Geobacillus stearothermophilus ATCC 12980: one gene and its partners. The main gene of each other region encodes a partner of the protein of the gene in region 2 in a complex. Links are inferred from orthologs where the notes say so. Each region holds a gene or a part of one and is shown on either strand. Other genes may lie near its edges.

The links.
Region 1: holA (region 2) and holB share a complex: the UniProt entries of both Bacillus subtilis proteins name them as parts of the DNA clamp loading complex. The link is inferred for Geobacillus stearothermophilus ATCC 12980 from one-to-one orthologs.
Region 3: holA (region 2) and dnaX share a complex: the UniProt entries of both Bacillus subtilis proteins name them as parts of the DNA clamp loading complex. The link is inferred for Geobacillus stearothermophilus ATCC 12980 from one-to-one orthologs.

Annotation. Positions count from the first base shown.
Region 1 is NZ_CP128494.1:34,586-41,204, reverse strand. Bases 1,616-4,483 are described here. They hold holB (DNA polymerase III subunit delta'), read right to left. Parts: upstream 3,612-4,483; coding sequence 2,619-3,611; downstream 1,616-2,618. Other genes in these bases: QSJ10_RS00165 (aminotransferase class I/II-fold pyridoxal phosphate-dependent enzyme), read right to left, coding at 4,344-4,483; tmk (dTMP kinase), read right to left, coding at 3,649-4,323; QSJ10_RS00180 (PSP1 domain-containing protein), read right to left, coding at 1,778-2,605; yabA (DNA replication initiation control protein YabA), read right to left, coding at 1,616-1,716. In the rest of the region: rsmI (16S rRNA (cytidine(1402)-2'-O)-methyltransferase), read right to left, coding at 1-571; QSJ10_RS00190 (tRNA1(Val) (adenine(37)-N6)-methyltransferase), read right to left, coding at 587-1,336; more of yabA, read right to left, coding at 1,399-1,615; more of QSJ10_RS00165, read right to left, coding at 4,484-5,783; QSJ10_RS00160 (sigma factor G inhibitor Gin), read right to left, coding at 6,102-6,308. UniProt on the Bacillus subtilis protein: DNA polymerase III is a complex, multichain enzyme responsible for most of the replicative synthesis in bacteria.
Region 2 is NZ_CP128494.1:1,949,194-1,955,891, forward strand. What follows is about bases 1,556-4,502. They hold holA (DNA polymerase III subunit delta), read right to left. Parts: upstream 3,575-4,502; coding sequence 2,537-3,574; downstream 1,556-2,536. Other genes in these bases: gpr (GPR endopeptidase), read right to left, coding at 1,556-1,989; rpsT (30S ribosomal protein S20), read left to right, coding at 2,162-2,431; QSJ10_RS10620 (YqzM family protein), read left to right, coding at 3,859-3,993; QSJ10_RS10625 (DNA internalization-related competence protein ComEC/Rec2), read right to left, coding at 4,065-4,502. In the rest of the region: spoIIP (stage II sporulation protein P), read right to left, coding at 1-793; more of gpr, read right to left, coding at 868-1,555; more of QSJ10_RS10625, read right to left, coding at 4,503-6,314; QSJ10_RS10630 (ComE operon protein 2), read right to left, coding at 6,311-6,698. UniProt on the Bacillus subtilis protein: Part of the beta sliding clamp loading complex, which hydrolyzes ATP to load the beta clamp onto primed DNA to form the DNA replication pre-initiation complex.
Region 3 is NZ_CP128494.1:24,497-31,235, reverse strand. Bases 2,854-5,841 are described here. They hold dnaX (DNA polymerase III subunit gamma/tau), read right to left. Parts: upstream 5,195-5,841; coding sequence 3,512-5,194; downstream 2,854-3,511. Other genes in these bases: tadA (tRNA adenosine(34) deaminase TadA), read right to left, coding at 5,723-5,841; QSJ10_RS00115 (YbaB/EbfC family nucleoid-associated protein), read right to left, coding at 3,161-3,484; recR (recombination mediator RecR), read right to left, coding at 2,854-3,151. Outside these bases: QSJ10_RS00130 (pro-sigmaK processing inhibitor BofA family protein), read right to left, coding at 1,968-2,234; QSJ10_RS00125 (YaaL family protein), read right to left, coding at 2,307-2,531; more of recR, read right to left, coding at 2,555-2,853; more of tadA, read right to left, coding at 5,842-6,205; QSJ10_RS00095 (glycoside hydrolase family 18 protein), read left to right, coding at 6,292-6,739. UniProt on the Bacillus subtilis protein: Part of the beta sliding clamp loading complex, which hydrolyzes ATP to load the beta clamp onto primed DNA to form the DNA replication pre-initiation complex.

The DNA of each region.
Region 1 (6,619 bases), 1.9 Mb from region 2 along the record:
CACCGAACACGTCGTACATGACAGAAAGCGTTTCTTTCAAGCGATGGGGCGCCTCATAAAAAATCAACGTTTCCCGCGCTGTTTTCAACGACAGCAGCTGCTCTCGTTTTTCTTTTTTCGACCGGTCCAAAAAACCGACGAACAAAAAACGCTCCGTTGGCAGCCCGGAGGCGACGAGCGCCGTCACTGCCGCGTTGGCTCCGGGAAGCGGCACGACGCGGCACCGTTCATCCAGTGCAGCAGCAACAAGCTCATAGCCAGGGTCGGAAATGCCGGGCATGCCGGCGTCGCTCACCAGCGCCACCGTTTTCCCTTCTTTCAGCCATTCGACAAGCTGCCGGCCGCTCGCATATTTATTGTGTTCATGGTAGCTGACGAGCGGCGTATGAATGTCGAAATGCGACAACAGCTTTTTCGTCTGCCTTGTGTCTTCCGCAGCGATCACGTCCGCCTCCCGCAGGATCCGCACAGCGCGAAACGTCATATCGTCCAAATTGCCGATCGGCGTCGGCACGATGTACAGCGTTCCTTGTTTATCTCGGTCAGCAAAGCTTTTTTGGTGCCAAAGCATCCGTCTCCCGCCCCTTTACGATGAAATGATGCCGTATAGAATGCGCTTCGTTTCTTCGGTATATTCATCATCCTCGCCATACACGATGAGCGGGGGCAACACTTTTAAGTCCGGGTTCGCATCTTTCATCCCCTCGATTAAAATCATGTTCGCTTCTTTGCCCGCTTTTGGATATACAAACCGAAGCCGTTTCGGCTCAAGCCGGTATCGGCGCATAAACGTCACAAGGTCGGACAGCCGTCCAGGCCGATGGACGAACGCCGCCTTTCCGCCTTGTTTCAGCAGCTGGCTGCTGACACGAACGACATCCTCCAGCGTGCAGTAAATTTCATGGCGGGCGATGGCAAAATGTTCATTTTTGCTTAGCTCCTCTCGGCCAACAGTCGGAAAATACGGAGGGTTGCATGTGACAACATCATACTGGCTGTAGCCGATGCGCTGCGGCGCCTCTTTAATGTCACCGTGTATGATTTCAATTTGTCCTTCAAGTCCGTTGTATGCGACGCTCCGCCTCGCCATGTCGCAAAGCCGCTCCTGAATTTCGATGCCGATAATCTTCCCCTTTGTCCGCCGGCTTAACAGCAGCGGGATGACCCCATTGCCTGTGCATAAATCGACAATCTTCCCCTTTTGAATCGGCATGTAGGCAAAATGGGCAAGCAGCACGGCATCAAGGGAAAAGGAAAACACAGACGGACTTTGGATAATGCGAAGCTCCTCATTGAGCAAATAATCGAGTCGTTCATCTGCGTACAATTCCACCATTTTGCGCACAATCCTCCATAGAAAAAAATAACCTTTCCGAAATGGAAAGGGGAGCACTGCCTTTATTTTTTGTTCAAAAACGACAAGCAAAACAAACAATCGCCTTCCGTGCGAACGCTTCCGTAGTGGACGTGGCAAATATGGAATCCTTCTTGGTAAAGGCGTGCCAAATTGTCATACCCTTCGCCAATGTCAAGCAGCTTTTTGCCCTGTTTCGTTTCTTTTTTCTTCTCCTCATCCCATGCTTCCGACATCTGCTCGAGCCGCCGGCGCAAATGGGCGTTTTCAATCTGCAGCTGATGGTTCTCCTCGAGAAGTTCTGATACGCGTTGCTTCAGCTGCACAAGCTCACGGTAAAAATGGCTCAGCTGCTCCTCCATATTGGCCACCAATTGAAACACTTCTTTTTTGTCTACCTTTTCCACATGGCCCCACCCCAAATTAATCTGCGACACGAATGGACAGCGTCCCGTTCTTCATCAGCTCATCGAGCGTATATTCAACGACCCGCCCGTGCTCCGGCAATTCGATCTGCAATACCCGCTCCAAAATGTTTAACCCGACGACTTTGCCAAAGCCATACGGCGTTTCGACATATTCCCCTAAATCAGGAAGTTGTTCTTTCGCTGTTTCGTACTCCTCGCTCTCATATTTTAAGCAACACATGAGACGTCCGCACAACCCGGAAATTTTCGTCGGGTTGAGCGATAAGTTTTGATCCTTCGCCATCTTGATCGACACCGGCTCAAAATCGCCAAGAAAGGTCGAACAGCAAAGCATGCGGCCGCACGGTCCAATGCCGCCAAGCATTTTCGCCTCATCGCGCACCCCGATTTGCCGCAGCTCGATGCGCGTCCGGAAAATCGAGGCCAAGTCCTTGACAAGCTCACGGAAATCGACGCGGCCATCGGCGGTGAAATAAAAGATGACTTTGTTGCGGTCAAACGTATATTCAACATCAACAAGCTTCATTTCCAGCCCGTGCTCTTCCACTTTGCGCAAACAAATGTCGTACGCCTCGCGCGCCGCTTTTTTATTTTCTTCAACGACCCATTTGTCTTTTTCGTTCGCGACGCGGATCACTTTTTTCAGCGGCAGCACCACATCGTTTTCATCGACTTGTTTATTGGCGACGACGACTTTTCCGTATTCAATGCCGCGTGCCGTTTCGACGATGACAAATTCGCCGACGGGAATGATGAAATCACCTGGATCAAAATAATAAATTTTCCCCGCTTTTTTAAAGCGGACACCGACGACAGTATACAACGCTCTCCCTCCTTTACCGCTTTAATTGAAGAACGAGCTGCTCCATCAACAGCGCCTGGCTCATGTTCGTTGTATTTAAACGCGCTTTCGCTTGCAAAATCGCTTCCATGCTGTCCAAAATCCGCCGCTGCGGGCAAGAAAGCGCCCACTGCTGCAGGCGGTCAAGATGGTCGCGATAGAGGGCGCCCTCGCTCCGTCCCACCTGAATATGCAATAAATCGCGGTATATATATAAAAGCAAATCGAGGCCAAGGTCAAGCTGGTGTTTTTCCGAAAAGTGCGGAACCACACGATCGTGGATGAAAAACAGCAACTGCAGCTCCGGTTTGCCGAGCATCTCATACAATTGTAGCACTAACGTTCGCGCATCAGCAAACCAACGGTCTTGACTGATCGCCAACGCCTCATCGTAGCTGTTCGTCACGTGGGCCGCCAGCAACGCCAACGAAGGCGGCACGCGCTCCTCCATGAGCCGGGCCGCGAGTTCCGCCGGCGGCAGCGGTCGGAAAGAAAGAACTTGACAGCGGGAAATAATCGTTCCTAACATTCGGTGATATTGCTCGGTCAACAGCACGGCCACCGTTCCCGGATGCGGCTCCTCCAGAAACTTCAGCAGGCTGTTGGCTGCGCTGGCTGTCATTTGATCGGCGTGCTCGACGATATACATCTTCTTATCCGACTCAACGGCTGTTTTTGTAAACTCTTGTTGCAGCCATTCGATTTGCTCTTTCTTGATCGACCCTCCATCCGGGCTGATCATCCGAACGTCCGGATGGTTGCCGGAATCGATGCGCCGGCAGTTGCGGCATTCCAAACACGGGGCGATTCCTGACGGGGACAAGCAAAACAAGCTTTTTGCCAACAACAAGCTAGCGGCTTTTTTTCCCGTCCCTCTCTGCCCTTCAAACAAGTACGCATGGGAAATCCGCCCTTTTTCAAGGCCGCTTTGCAGCATTTTCGCCGCCACCGGCTGATGCTTGGCCAGCTGCTCCCATCGCATCGCCATCACTCTCTCTCATTTCTTACCTTCTATTCTATCATGTTTATGGCAAATCATCACGGCCGGATTCATGGAAATCGCGCTTTGATCTTCCTTCCAGGCAGGCGAGCACTGCCGCGGCCGTCTCGTCAAACACGACATCGAGCGGCCGGCTCGCATCGATCACCACGATTCGGTCGGCAAACCGCTTGGCGAGCTTCCAGTACCCCTCCCTGACTTTCGTATGGAAAGACAACGCCTCGAGATCGAGCCGGTTGACCTCCCGCCCCGTATGTTTCCGAATCCGTTCGAGCCCGATTTTTGGGTCAAGATCGAAATAAATGGTGAGCGATGGCATATATCCATCAATGGCAAACTCGTTAATTTTCCATACCTCCTCAATGCCAAGCCCACGGGCAAACCCTTGGTAAGCCAACGAACTGTCCACAAACCGGTCGCAAAGAACAATGCGCCCCGCCTCAAGCGCCGGCACGATCTTCTCGAGCAAGTGTTGGCGCCGGGCCGCCGCGTACAGCAATGCTTCCGTCCGTCCATCCATTTCCGTATAATCGCGATTCAAAATAATGGCGCGAATCGCCTCGGCGATGCGCACCCCGCCCGGCTCCCTCGTCGCCATCACGTCAAATCCACGCTTGCGCAACAACGATTCGAGCTTGCCGACCATCGTCGTTTTTCCAGCCCCCTCCGGCCCTTCAAACGAAAAAAAATACCCGTTCATCGTTCACGGCATCCTTTCTCTCATTCGAGTTCATAGACGACCAGCTGCCCGTGCCTAAGCCGGCTCCCTCCTTGTATATGCGCCCGATGGCCGAGAAGACGGCGAATCTGCTCAATATGGCGCCCGTCAATCCGCTCCCCAACCCAAACGAGCGGCACCCCGGGTGGATACGGAATAACCGTTTCCGCCGCTATGCACCCTTCCGCCTCCTCGATCGCGACGGCTTTTGTCCGCACATGGCGCAACTCATCGTATGGAACCACCGTCGACATCGGAGGATGTACGCAAGGGATGAAGTCAAACGGCGGCGTTTCCTCAACCGGCAGATCGCGCCACGCCCATTTGATTTTCTCCGCCGCCTCCATCAACCGTCCAGTGGCAGCAAGCGGGCAAATGAGCAAAACATTGGAAGGATCAGCCAGTTCGGCAAACACTCCTTCTTCCTCAAGACGCCGCTGCAGTTCATAGCCCGTCAGCGAGCTGCGCGTCTGCACCGTCACCTTCAGCGGATCGGTTTGAACACCGGGCTGACGGGAGGAAACGACCGCCACCCCGCTAATACGATCAAGCGCTGTCTTAAATCCGTCAATTTCAGCGACAATCGCCGCGACATCGTCCACCGTCAGCTGAGCGACGTAGCGCCGCGCCAAATCGAGCGAGGCCATAATCGGGTAAGACGGGCTGCTTGACTGAAACAACTGCAAAAAATATTTCAACCGTTCAAGATCAACCCGCTCGCTGTTTACATGCAAAAACGCTCCCATCGTCATCGCCGGCAGCGTTTTATGCGCCGACTGGATAACGACATCGGCGCCGCAGGCAAGCGCTGACTGAGGAAACGGCGGGCCAGCCGCAAAATGGGCGCCATGCGCTTCATCAACTAGAACGGGAACGCCGCGTTCATGGGCAAAGCGGACGATGTCCGTTACATCAATAGACATCCCGTAATAGTTTGGATTGGTCAACACAACAGCCGCCGCATCGCGATGAAGCTCAAGCGCTTCCTTGACAGCTTCGGCACGAACATGCGAGGCGACGCGTACATCGCTGTCAAATTCGGGGGAAAGGAGAATCGGAGCCGCCCCCGCGATTTGCAGCGCATGCATCACTGACTTATGGCAGTTGCGCTGTACGATGACTTTCTGTTTATTTTTATCGCATACAGCGGCAATCATCGCTAAATTGCCCGCTGTTGACCCGTTGACAAGGAAAAATGTCTTAGCAGCCCCATACAGTTCAGCCGCCAATGACTGCGCCTCAGCGATAACCGATTCCGGATGATGCAAATCGTCAAGCCCCCCGATCTCCGTCGCATCAAGAGCCAGCAACGGCGCAAAAAATTCCGTTGCCTGCGGCGGAAACAACGCCCCATACTTATGCCCCGGCACATGGAAAGACACGGGGCGGCGGGCCCAATGCCGTGCCAATGCATCATATAAAGGAGTTTTCGCTTGATCCATCATGATCCTCTTTCCTAATCATCATTTACGAAGTGCAACGTCCGCATGCACCAAAAGTACACAGACACCCGATATGTATGAAGGCTGATGATTGGTTGAACCATCGGCCCCAAACGTGCTTTTTCCAAGATGAGAAACCTTTTCAAAACAGCTCTTCCCTTGCAGCCCAAAACACGGGTCGGCCGAAATCATTGTGTTTCGCCAGCCTGATGGGAAATGCTAAAAATAATATTAACATGAACCAGCCGGAAAGAAAATGAACAGACAGCGGCCGCCATTTTTCCCGAAGAAAAATAAAAACAGGCCCTGTACAGGCCTTCATGAGTAAATTTTCGACGCAACCATTTTCCGAAGCTTCTGCACATAAAATGCGTAATTTGGGTCATCCGTATTCGTTTGTACAATCGCTTGGTTGCAGTCAATACAAAGAAAATGGCCAAAAAGGAAAATGCCCTTCTCTTTTTCTTGCTCACAAACGAGACAAACTTTTTCACGTCGATTTTTCCCAATCACCGGCGCCCCCACGCTTTCCACCTCCCATTCTCTATGTTTCCCACACTGATAACATTCTATACTAGTAGACGATAAAGGGTAAAAAAAAGCACCCCATTGCGCGTTATGCACAATGGGGGGCTCTGTTTTCCGCCTAGCAGCGACCTACTCTTGCAGGGGCGCTGGCCCCAACTACCATCGGCGCTGGAGGGCTTAACTTCCGTGTTCGGGATGGGAACGGGTGTTTCCCCTCCGCTATCACCACTAGGCCATATGAGGTTGTCAGGAATTCGTTCCCTGAAAACTAGATAACCGTTTCAGGAAGAAGCCGGGACGCTTTCACT
Region 2 (6,698 bases):
TCATCGCTGCCACGACCGTCTGCCGCGACATGTTATACGCCTGTGTGTATGGCATTCCTTTTTTCAACAGCTCCGCTTCGATGTCGGTTTTGTTCACTTGCGCGCCGATGCCCCTCTTCTCCAATTCTTCCATCAATTTCTCCCCGACTTTGGTCACATTCACGCTCCGATGAAACGCCAAATTTGGATCGGTTACGCCTTTTAAAGCCGGCAAATACGACTCGCGCGTATGTGTATGGTAAATATAGACGACTTTTCGGCCTTGCGTCGTTTGCTTCGGGGGAGGGAGCGCTTTTTCGTCTTGGGTTTGCTCGGCTTGCTCAAGCTCCTCGACCGACGCCTGCCGCTCGGCAAACATCACTTCCAGCGGCGGCGCCGACTCATACGGGATGTTCGTGTAGTCGGTCCCTTCTCCGGCGATTAAAATTTTGCTGTCATACAAGGCAAAGCCCGGTAGCTCGCTGCCGAGCAAGCTGCGCGGATCGTCGGGGTTGATGCTTGTCGCCAAGCGGAACAACAGCGATGAATAGTTCGTCTGTTGCCGCTCTTTTGGAAGCATTTGGAGAAAATACCGGTTTTCGAGCCCAAACAGGCGAATGAACATCTCCTCCGGAAAATGGGCGGCCATATCGTTCAGCGATGATGACGACGGACGGTATTCGGGCCGCAGCGACGTAAGCGCTCCGACGAGCATAAACATCATCATGCATCCAAGGATGATGAGCATAAACAGTTTTTTTAAGCTGGCTCCTGGAACGGCGATCACGACGTTGGGGGAGCGCCATCGTTTCATATTCCCACCCTTTCCCGGCTTGTCTCCTCACTTTAACGTATGGCCAAGCCGGGAAAGATAGAACCGTTTTTTGTCTAGTGGGTGTAAGAGCCGACGTTGCCTTGGTCAACCTGCCAGTGCAGCGCCGCGTTCAAGCCGCCGGCCAGTAAGTTCGCCATATCGCCGATGAACGAATCGACCTCTTTTGGCGTCACCATTAAGTTATGACCGAGCGGGGCGAGCACTTCGTAAATCAGACGCCGCTTTTCTTCATCACCAAGCGTGCCGATCATGCCGAGAAACGTCGACCGTTCGGTTGGCGACGGCATATCTTGCTCCGTCAGCTTCTTTTTGCGCCCGAACGCCCAGCCGGCCGGAGCCAGCGCGCTTGACGGCCGCTGGCTTTCGCGCATTTCGCGGCCGAAATGCTTTAAAATGAAATCGATCGTATCGCTTGTGATCGAAACGGCATCGACGACCGTCGGGACGCCGATCGAGATGACCGGGATGCCGAGCGTCTCGTAACTCAGTTCTTTCCGCTTATTGCCAACGCCCGAGCCGGGGTGGATGCCGGTGTCGGAAATTTGGATCGTCGCGTTGACCCGTTCGATTGAACGGGCGGCCAGCGCATCGATGACGATGACAAAATCCGGCTTCGTTTTCCGGACGACGCCATCAATAATATCGCTCGTCTCAATGCCGGTCGTTCCCATCACCCCTGGAGCGAGGGCGCTCACCGGGCGAAATCCTTCCTCAACACTTTCCGGCTGCAATTGAAACAGATGACGGGTGACAAGCACGTTTTCCACCGTCAGCGGCCCAAGCGCATCCGGCGTGACGTTTTGGTTGCCAAGCCCGACAATTAGGCAGCTCGCTTGCTCGGGAATGCGGAGCCGTTGTAAAAAGGCGCTCAGTTGTTCCGAAAAAATACGCTGCACTTTTTGCTGCAATTCCGTATTTTGTTCACGGATGCCTTGCGCCTCAATCGTCACATAATGGCCCGGCTTTTTGCCGATCGATGCCGCTCCTTGTTCTGTGACGTGTGCGTGCGACAGCTTGACGCCATCGATCTCTTGGTCGCGGATGATGACCCCCTCAATCGGGGAGGCGCCTTCCTTTTTTTGTTGCAAACGCTCCTCGACCGCAATTTCATGCGCCTCGATCGCCAAGTCGGTGCGCACCGAATACATGCGCAAATCGAGCGGCTGCTGTTTCATGTCGTTCCTCCTTGTGCCGTTTTCTTTTATTGTCGCCGCAATGAAACGCCGTCATTCATATTTCGTAAAGGATTTTTGCTTGAACACTCTTGCATAATCAAAACACGTTTGATAGAATAACACTTGTTCTTGTTCAGAGGAAAAATCGGAACGATAACGGAGGTGAACGGACGTGGCGAACATTAGATCGGCGATCAAACGCGCGAAAACGAGCGAAAAACGTCGGGCCCACAACGCCTCGATGAAATCGGCCATGCGCACGGCTATCAAAAAATTTGAAGCGCTCGTTGAATTGAAAGACGTGGAAAAAGCGAAAGAAGCGTTCATTGTCGCGTCGAAAAAATTAGACAAAGCCGCGAGCAAAGGCCTTATCCATAAAAATGCCGCCAGCCGGCAAAAATCGCGCTTAGCGAAAAAATTGAACAGCATTCAAGCTTCCTAATGAAAAACGACCTGGCGCCAGGTCGTTTTTTTGTCCCCTCTTTTTTCTTTGTGACGCCGCCATGCAGGCGAAGCAGACGGCAAAAAAGCCAACGGCGCATGCTTTTTATCGCTGGCTTTTCCGCCCCGGGCGAGCGCCCCAACGCATCAACAACAGCTCAACGGCCAACCGGCGGTCCATGGCTCCGCTTTTTACGTCATAATCAGCGGCGGCCAGCTCGGTGATCGCTTCCGTCAGCTCCGCATCGGAAAAGCGGGCGGCTTGGGCAAGGGCGAGCTTGACGCGGAACGGATGCACGTTGAGGGCCGAAGCGATTTGCGTCTGCCCATAACCTGTTTGGGCGAGCCATTTCACTTGCGCCAACAGGCGGAAATGGCTTGCAAGCAACGCCAAAATTTTGATCGGCTCCTCATTATGTTCAAGCAAATCGTAAAACGTCTGCAATGCTCCCGGGATATCGCGCCTCGCCACTTGTTCGACAAGCGCAAAGACGTTTTCTTCCGGCGTGCGAGCGACAAGCTGCTCGACGGCCGCCTCATCCACTACTCCGCCCGGTCCGGCAAACAAAGCGAGCTTGTCGATTTCGTTCGCCAGCGCGGACAACCGCGTTCCGGCCCGCTGCAAAAGCAGCTCAATGGCTTCCTCGGCCACCGATGCTCCTTGGCTTTCCAACCGGCGGCGCACCCAAGCGCGCAGCTCCGCTTCCTGAAGCGGGGCGGCGGCCACAACTTCGCACTGCTCCTTGGCGAGCTTGGTAATTCTTTTCCGCTCATCGAGCTTGTCATACGGCGCCAAAAAGACGACGATCGAGAACGGCGCCGGCGCCCTGAAATAGTTCTCCAGCTTAGCCAAATCGTGCTCGATCTCTTTGTCCTTTTCCGCCGTAAAAAAATATGGATTCTTCACCAAAATGACGCGCCGCTCGCCGAAAAACGGCACCGTCTCGGCCTCCTCAAGCGCCGCCTCGACCGGCGTTTCCTCGCAGTCGTACACAGCCAAGTTCCACTCGCGCTCCTCGGGGCCAAGCGCTGCGTTCACCAATCGCTCATACGTTTCCGTTAATAAAAACGGCTCATTGCCGTATAATAAATAAAGAAGAGAAAAACGCCGTTTTTCCATGTTTCCCCATACGCGTTCCAGCATGTTCCCGTCTCCATTCCCTAGCAAACGTCTCTGCTAGAAAAGATACACCGTTTTTCGTCATTTTACAAGGGAACCGGCTTCCGAAAAAACCGGTTCCCCTTTATATAAACGCCAGCCTATAAGTCCTAGGACCTTATTGGCCAGCGGGTTATTTTTATGTTTTCCCGGCTGTTTGAAAGTATTTGTGTCAACTGTTGTCAAGGAAGGAAAAGAAGCGAGCGGCGGTAGATTTTTCACACGTTTTCGTCTATACTAAAAATGATTGAACGAGGAGGGGGAAAACGATGAACGTATTTGAAAAGGAAGTGCAAAACCAACGAAATGACGCCGTCGATTCCGCCGTCGGATTCATCGTGTCGTTCGGCTTTTTCGCTACCATGTTCATCATCGCAACGTTGATCGAATTTTTCGGTCGATAAGGATTGCTTACATAAGCAATCCTTATTTTTTGTTTTGGCTGAAACGTTCCGCTTTTTTTGTGCACTACATCTTATGGTTTCATCACCTGAAAGGTTCCACCGTTTTCGCCATACACATAGCGAATAGCTCCGTTTTCATCCGTCCGCCAAACGATCGCCCGCTGTTGCCTAAGCCGCATAAGCACCTCGGAGGACGGATGCCCGTAGCGATTGTAGCGCCCGACGGAAATGATGGCCGCTTGCGGCTTGATTGTCCGCAAAAACGGCTCTGTTGTCGACGTTTTGCTGCCGTGGTGGGCGACTTTCAATACATCGGCACGCAGCGTCGGATAAGCATCGATGAGCGCCTGTTCCGCCTCTTCTTCGATGTCCCCAGCAAACAGCCATATCAAGCCGCCGAGACGGGCGAGCAACACAAGCGAACCGTTGTTGTCCTCGTTGTTGCCTTTTTCTGGGTGGAGCACAATGAACTGCACGCCTCCATCTGTCCATCTTTCTCCCCGCACAGCGGTGCGGACCGGCCCGGAAAACGGGCGCGCCATCTTTTGGACGCGCGGCAGCGCCCCCGGGCTTGTGACCATTTCCTTCACCTTGACCGCTTCGAACACCTCAGGAGCGGACCCGATATGGTCGGCATCATCGTGCGTCAATATGAGCTTATCGATCGTTCGCACCCCTTGCGCTTTTAAAAACGGGACGACGACATCGCGGCCGACGGAAAACGGGTGAGCCCGCCTGCGCCACGATTCCTTTCCCCATTCTGCCGCCCCGCCCGTGTCAATGAGATAAACTGCTTTTCGATAAGGAAGCTCAATATAAATACAGTCCCCCTGCCCAACATCCAATACCGTCACTTCCCCGTGCGGATCCACGTATGGGGCGGCCAGCTGAAGCGCCGTCGCCGCCGCCACCGCTGTCAATCCGCGGATCAGGCGGCCGCGTTCCCAATCCAAAAACGTCGCCGTGATGGCCGTCAGATAGCCAGCTAAGCACCACGGACCCGGACGTCCGAGCACAAGCATAAACGGGTGATCGGCCGCGAAAAAATAGACAACCGCGTCTGTCAGCTCAATGAGACGGCTAAACAGCCAAATGAACGGAGAAAAGGGAAAAACTGCAGATAGAAACGCGAGTGGCAAAATGACAAATGAATACCAAGGGACGAAGAAGACATTCAGCCCTATGCTCCAAACAGAAATTTCATAAAAATGGTAAAGCAAAATCGGCAGTGCGGCAAGCTGAGCGGCGAGCGCGGTCTGAAGCAAGTTTTGGAGCATCGAACGAGCAGAGGCGAGCACCGACACATGGGCAAGAAGAGCAAATGTGACAAGAAACGACAGCTGAAAACCGACATCCCAAACCATATAGGGATCAAAGACGAGCAAGGCAAGCGTTGTCCAACTCAACGCATCCAGCGGATGGATCCTTCCTTTTTTCCACTGAACGGCCAACACCATCATCCCAGTCGCACAAGCGCGCAGCACCGACGGCGAAGCGCCAGCGAGAACGGCGTACACAGGCAAAAACGCCAACAGCCCTGCCAGCACGGCTTCCCTCGTCACGAAGCGAATCGCACCGGCAAAACCAGCGCCAATCAGCAGCGTGACATGCCCTCCTGAAATGGCTAGCAGATGGATGAGACCGAGCTGCTGATACCCTTCAAGGACCGACTCATCAAGGGTGCGCTGCTCCCCATAAATCAGTGCAGCGGCGATGCCAGCCGCTTCCGGCGGAAACCGGGCTTCAATGCGGCGGACGCCAGCCTCGCGAATGGCTTCAAGACGTTCGATGATAGTGGGACGGACGCGCATGCAAGCAGAGAGATCGATCGCCTCAGGGAGAAAGAGCCAATGAATGCGGTGGCGGCGCAAATAAAGTCGGTAATCAAACGCATACGGATTACCAGCTGGCATCGGGCGCTCAAGCGTTCCGGTGACGCGGCATACCGTTCCAGGCACCAGGTGCGCTTGCAGCGTCTCTTTTTCCGCAGCCGTCCGAATGATGTAACGGAGTTGCACCCGCTCCTTGCCAGCTTGCACCGCCGCCTGCAATCGATCACCGTCAATTGCCGGCGCGGCGGAAAAACGAACGGAAAGCGAATGTCGGCCGCCGGAAAGGGAAGTGTTGTTATGATAGTCAACGATGAGAAAATAGGCAAAAAAGGAGAGAGCGGCAACGAGAGAAGGAAGGAAACAGTGCGGCCGGCGGATGAAAAGAAGAAGGAGATACACAACGAGGAGAAGACAGGCGGTTGGGGACGGCGAGGCCGCCGCGACGGCCAAAAGCGCCGCCGCAGCGGGATAGACGGCTTGTCCTTTCATGATTCCCCACCGCCGGAAAGCAAGGCGAACACATCCATTTTCAGCGGCACTTGCACGAGACGGACGCCAGCTTGAGCAAACAGCTCCAAGGCGTACGGGTGGTTTTTGTAGTCTTGGGCGTAATAGACCGCGCGGATGCCGCTTTGAATGATCGCCTTGCAGCAATGCAAGCACGGAAAATGAGTGACATACATCTCCGCCCCCTCGGTCGGGACGCCGAACTTGGCGCATTGCAAAATCGCGTTCATTTCGGCGTGAATCGTCCGCACACAATGACCGTCAATGACGTAGCACCCCTCATCAATGCAATGGGCGCCGCCGGCGATCGACCCGTTGTACCCGCCGGCGATGATGCGCTTATCGCGCACGATCGTCGCTCCGACG
Region 3 (6,739 bases), 1.9 Mb from region 2 along the record:
CCTAAGTGGACTTGAACCACCGACCTCACGCTTATCAGGCGTGCGCTCTGACCAGCTGAGCTATAGGCCCATGGAGGGAAAGTTCCCTCAAAACTAAACAAAACGACAAGCGTCATTATAATCAAACCGGAAAAGTTTGTCAATACATCCTTAGAAAGGAGGTGATCCAGCCGCACCTTCCGGTACGGCTACCTTGTTACGACTTCACCCCAATCACTTGCCCCACCTTCGGCGGCTGGCTCCCGTAAGGGTTACCTCACCGACTTCGGGTGTTGCAAGCTCTCGTGGTGTGACGGGCGGTGTGTACAAGGCCCGGGAACGTATTCACCGCGGCATGCTGATCCGCGATTACTAGCGATTCCGGCTTCATGCAGGCGAGTTGCAGCCTGCAATCCGAACTGAGAGCGGCTTTTTGGGATTCGCTCCCCCTCGCGGGTTCGCAGCCCTTTGTACCGCCCATTGTAGCACGTGTGTAGCCCAGGTCATAAGGGGCATGATGATTTGACGTCATCCCCACCTTCCTCCGACTTGTCGCCGGCAGTCCCTCTAGAGTGCCCAACCGAATGCTGGCAACTAGAGGCGAGGGTTGCGCTCGTTGCGGGACTTAACCCAACATCTCACGACACGAGCTGACGACAACCATGCACCACCTGTCACCCTGTCCCCCCCCGAAGGGGGAACGCCCAATCTCTTGGGTTGTCAGGGGATGTCAAGACCTGGTAAGGTTCTTCGCGTTGCTTCGAATTAAACCACATGCTCCACCGCTTGTGCGGGCCCCCGTCAATTCCTTTGAGTTTCAGCCTTGCGGCCGTACTCCCCAGGCGGAGTGCTTATCGCGTTAGCTGCAGCACTAAAGGGTGTGACCCCTCTAACACTTAGCACTCATCGTTTACGGCGTGGACTACCAGGGTATCTAATCCTGTTTGCTCCCCACGCTTTCGCGCCTCAGCGTCAGGTGCAGGCCAGAGAGCCGCCTTCGCCACTGGTGTTCCTCCACATCTCTACGCATTTCACCGCTACACGTGGAATTCCGCTCTCCTCTCCTGCCCTCAAGTCCCCCAGTTTCCAATGACCCTCCACGGTTGAGCCGTGGGCTTTCACATCAGACTTAAGAGACCGCCTGCGCGCGCTTTACGCCCAATAATTCCGGACAACGCTCGCCCCCTACGTATTACCGCGGCTGCTGGCACGTAGTTAGCCGGGGCTTTCTCGTGAGGTACCGTCACCGCGCCGCCCTCTTCGAACGGCGCTCCTTCGTCCCTCACAACAGAGCTTTACGACCCGAAGGCCTTCTTCGCTCACGCGGCGTCGCTCCGTCAGGCTTTCGCCCATTGCGGAAGATTCCCTACTGCTGCCTCCCGTAGGAGTCTGGGCCGTGTCTCAGTCCCAGTGTGGCCGGTCACCCTCTCAGGCCGGCTACGCATCGTCGCCTTGGTGAGCCGTTACCTCACCAACTAGCTAATGCGCCGCGGGCCCATCCGCAAGTGACAGCCCAAAGGCCGCCTTTCAACCGAAGACCATGCGGTCTTCGGTGTTATCCGGTATTAGCTCCGGTTTCCCGGAGTTATCCCGGTCTTGCGGGCAGGTTGCCCACGTGTTACTCACCCGTCCGCCGCTGACCAAACAAGAGCAAGCCCTCGTTCGGTCCGCTCGACTTGCATGTATTAGGCACGCCGCCAGCGTTCGTCCTGAGCCAGGATCAAACTCTCCAAAGAAAGTTGATTGGCTTTTGCTTCGGCCAATGCGGCCGAAGTTTTTTTTGACGCTTGCGTTTTGTTTAGTTTTCAAGGAGCTTTCAATTTAGTGTTGTGCACTTTTATTATTATAATTACTGTTCAATTCGCTGTCAACATGTTTTTTATGGACAGCGACGTTTATTAATATACTTTATATCTATACAAAAGTCAATAGTTTTTCATAAAAAAATGAAAAGGCATTTTGACTAGATGATGCCTTTTCATTATGAATCATGACAGAATATATTGGTCAATCACAATTAATGCCGCAGCCCCTGGAAGGCCAAGAAATCCGCAAACGAGCGAGGTGATAAGATTAATCGGAATATGAATGCTGAACTGCCCGCCGATCGCGTTAATGGCAAACAGCGCCAGCGCCCCGACGATCAGGCGGATAGCGGCATGGCCGATAAAGCGAAGCGCCTTAAGGCGGGCGCCAACAACGAGCAACACGGCAATGAGCGCCGACAATACGGTAATCACCACTTTCGGCTCCAACGTTTCATGCCCCCTTCTATGCTTGTACTACAAGCATATGCACCTTGGGGGAAAAAAGAACAAAAAAGGAAGTCAACGCACTTCCTTCAGTGTAACACGACGGTGCTTCGCTTCGCGGAGAAGAAAAAAATACTTGGCCTCCGCCAGTTGGAGCGCGCTCAGCACCTCTCGAGACGGGTCAACGCTTTTTTCAATGAGCTGTTTTTGTTCAAACCACTCCGCTCTTGCTTGTTGCAGTTCGGCCATCAACTTTTCGTCAAATTGTCTTTTTAACTTCCCCTTCCGCCGCCATAACAAACCGATCCCCACCTTCTTTCTCTCTACAGTTCGCGGCGTCCTTCCAACGCTTTTGACAACGTCACTTCGTCCGCATATTCCAAATCGCCGCCTACCGGCAAACCGTGGGCGATGCGGGTTACCTTGATTCCTGTTGGTTTGAGCAGGCGTGAGATATACATCGCTGTCGCTTCCCCTTCAATGTTCGGGTCAGTCGCTAAAATCACTTCTTGGATCGTCTCATCCTGCAGCCGCGCCAGCAGCTCGGCGATCTTAATGTCCTCCGGACCGATGCCTTCCATCGGAGAAATGGCTCCATGCAGCACATGGTACAAGCCATTGTATTCTTTCATTCTCTCCATAGCGATGACATCTTTCGGGTCTTGGACAACACAAATGGTCGTCCGGTCGCGCCGTTCGTCTTTGCAAATGTAGCACGGGTCCGCATCTGTAATATGCCCGCAAATCGTGCAATAATGAATATGCCGCTTTACGTCGACGAGCGCTTTGGCGAATTCAAGCACAACGTCTTCTTTCATCGCCAGCACGTGAAACGCGAGGCGGGCGGCCGTTTTTGGACCGATTCCGGGCAATTTCATAAAACTGTCAATCAGTTTGGATAACGGTTCTGGATAATGCATAGCTTCCCCCTAGAACAGCCCTGGAATGTTGAGTCCTTTCGTAAACTGCCCCAACATATCGTTGGCCAGCTCATCAGCTTTTTTGAGTGCATCGTTTGTCGCTGCCAAAACTAAATCCTGGAGCATTTCAATATCGTCCGGGTCAACGACTTCTTCTTTAATTTTCACTTCTAAAATTTGTTTATGGCCGTTGGCGATGACCGTTACCATGCCGCCGCCTGCCGTGCCCTCCACTGTTTTTTCTGCCAGCTCTTCCTGTGCTTTTTGCATTTCTTTTTGCATCTTCTGCATTTGCTTCAGCATTTTTTGCATATTTCCCATTCCGCCACGCATCATGGTTGGCATCCTCCTTCAATTCGTTTATTCTTTGATTTCAATCAATTCCTCGCCAAACAGCCGTTTCGCTTCGGCGATCAACGGGTCTTCCTGGATTTTTTCCGCTTTCGCTTCTTTGCTGCGGATAAATTCTTCCCTTATTTTCCCCCATTCCTCTTCCGGAATGGCGATCATTTCAAAACGGCGGTTCGTCAGGTCAAATAAAATTGCTTCGACATTTTCCTTGACCGAACTCGCCGGGTCGGTCGCCATCTTGCAGTGAATTTCATACTTAAACTTTAACACAAATGCTGAAGCGCTTGCTGCGACCGGTTCACTCTCCTGCAAGAGAGCGGCGTGCGACACTTTATGCTGCCGCTTCAGCGCATCAAGTACGTCGGCCCAACGGCCTTTCACCAAGGTTAAGTCTTCATGCGTCGCCTGCTTCAACAATTCGTAAATGCGGCCGACCGGTGCTTTATATCCCCCGGTTTTCACCGCTTTCGCCGTTTTTTTCGCAGAAGGCGCCTCCGGCGGAACGGCAGGCGCCTGCTCTTTTAGGCGGCGCAGCTCGATTTCCAGCGTTTCAATCCTCTTGATCAATGGCCCAAGTTCAGAAGCGGTCGGCGATGGAGCAGCAGCCGCTGGCTGATGGCAAAGCTTGACGAGCGCCACTTCGAGGAGAAGACGCGGGTGGTTCGTCCACTTCATCTCCTGCTGGCTTTTGTTCAACAGCTCAATCGCTCCGTACAAATCGGAAAGAGGAATCGCTTCCGAAAGCGAGGTGAACGCTTCGTCAACGACCGCAATTTGGATGGCTCCTTCCACATGAGGGGCCGTTTTGTACAGCAACAAGTCGCGATAATACAAAATCAAATCTTCAACCAAACGATTCGGATCTTTTCCTTGCGCCATCATTGCTTCAAACTGTTGCAAAACAGCCGCTGTATCTTTCCGATGAATGGCGGCAATGAAATCAGCCAACGCGGCAAATGATGCCGCTCCGGTCATCGCCAACACGTCATCAAGCCGAAGCTTCCCATCGCTGAATGAAATCGCCTGGTCAAGCAAACTGAGCGCGTCGCGCATCCCTCCATCGGCAGCGCGGGCGATAGCCGACAGCGCCTCGTCGGATGCTTCTACGCCCTGGGCGTTCGCCACATATTTCAACCGCGAAACGATGGAGGCCAGCGGGATGCGGCGAAAATCGAACCGTTGGCAGCGGGAAATGATCGTCGCCGGGATTTTATGCGGCTCGGTGGTGGCCAAAATGAAAATGACGTGTTTGGGCGGTTCCTCAAGCGTCTTCAACAACGCGTTAAACGCGCCGATTGACAGCATGTGCACTTCGTCGATAATGTACACTTTATAACGAACCGAGGTCGGCGCAAATTTCACTTTTTCACGGATGTCGCGGATTTCGTCGACGCGGTTGTTGGAAGCAGCGTCAATTTCCAACACATCGGGAATCGTTCCGTTTGTAATGCCGAGGCAAGCGGGACATTCATTGCACGGCTCGGCCGCCGGGGCCTGTTCACAGTTGACCGCCTTGGCGAACACTTTCGCCGCGCTCGTTTTGCCTGTCCCACGCGGTCCGGAAAATAAGTAGGCATGCGATATTTTATGTTGAAGCAGGGCGCTTTGCAACGTTTTCGTCACGTGTTCTTGGCCGACCATGTCCGCGAAACGCTGCGGCCGAAAAACACGGTATAACGCTTGGTATGCCACGGAAAACGGCCCTCCTCTTCCTCTCATCTCCACTATTATATAACGTTCTGCCCTATTTTAAAATAAAAAGAGGCTGTCCCAAAAGATCGTCTCTCTATGTAAAAGAGATACAATATGATCGTGTTGCCGAAGCAAATTGCCTCTGCATCTTGTCAATGAAGAAAGGGTGTCCCATTGCTTTTGGGACACCCTCTTGCTGCTTATGTAAGGCCGTGCACCTTCTGTCGATTAGCTGCCCCGAGCGTTGCTCAAGCAGTTGGCTCAGCCCAGGCGCCCCCGCGGCACATGGGAGCATCCGCTTACTGCTGCTTCCTTCCGGACCTGACAGGGTTCACGGAATCCCATTGCGCGGGACCCAGACGTCAACACCACTTACTTGAGACAGGCCTCACAACAGACTAACCTCGAGAAGGGATTCAGCCTCGCTAGAGCGGATTGCGAGTACAGGGCACCGCTACCTCCCCGCTTAGCACGGCACTATCAGTATAGCGCGTTTATAGGGAAAATGCAATGTACACAGGCCGAATTTTAGTTGGAACTTCCGCCAACATTTCTCTTTTGTTCGCGCAATCGGCGGAAAAAACCGCTCAGCAGCGCCCCACACTCCTCCGCCAACACGCCGCTTGCAACCTCAGCCTGGTGGTTGAACCGGTTTTCCTGCAATAAGTTCATTAACGTCCCGGCGCATCCCCCTTTTGGGTCGCTAGCTCCAAATACGACCCGCTCAATGCGGGAAAGAACGATGGCCCCCGCGCACATGGCGCACGGTTCAAGCGTCACGTATAACACCGCCCGTTCAAGCCTCCATGAGCCGGTCACCCGGCACGCTTCGTCAATGGCCAAAACCTCCGCATGGGCGATCGCGCGCTGTTCCGTTTCCCGTAAATTATGGGCGCGGGCGATGACGCGGCCGTCTTGAACGATGATGGCCCCGATCGGCACTTCGCCGATCCGTTCAGCTTTTTTTGCTTCTTCAATCGCCAACTTCATGTAATACTCATCGTTGCTCATCATATACCCCTTTGCACAAACGGTCATTTCTCTTTCTTTTCCATCATAAAATATGGAGAATGAAGACGCAACTAGGAGGTCAAGCGATGCAGATCCATGTCGTACAGAGAGGACAAACGTTAAGCGGGATCGCTAAAGCATATGAAACGACGGTCGAGGACATTGTTCGGGCGAACAAGCTGCCAAATCCCGACCGTCTTGTCGTCGGTCAGGCGCTCGTGATTCCGATCGTCGGTCGTTTTTATTGGGTGCAACCCGGAGACAGTTTATGGTCGATTGCCCGCCGGTTTTCCATTCCGATGCAGCGTCTCGCGGAAGTGAACCGCCTCTCGTTAAATGCGCCATTGCGGGTCGGCCAGCGTCTTTACATTCCGCCCGGAGCCAAGCGGAGAGCGGAGTTTAACGCCTATATTGAACCGCGCGGTGCGACCGTCAGTCCGGCGTTGGAAGCAAGCGCCCGCGAAGCCGCTCCACATTTAACGTATTTAAGTCCCTTTTATTTTGCCATTCGGCGCGACGCGACATTGCAAGAGC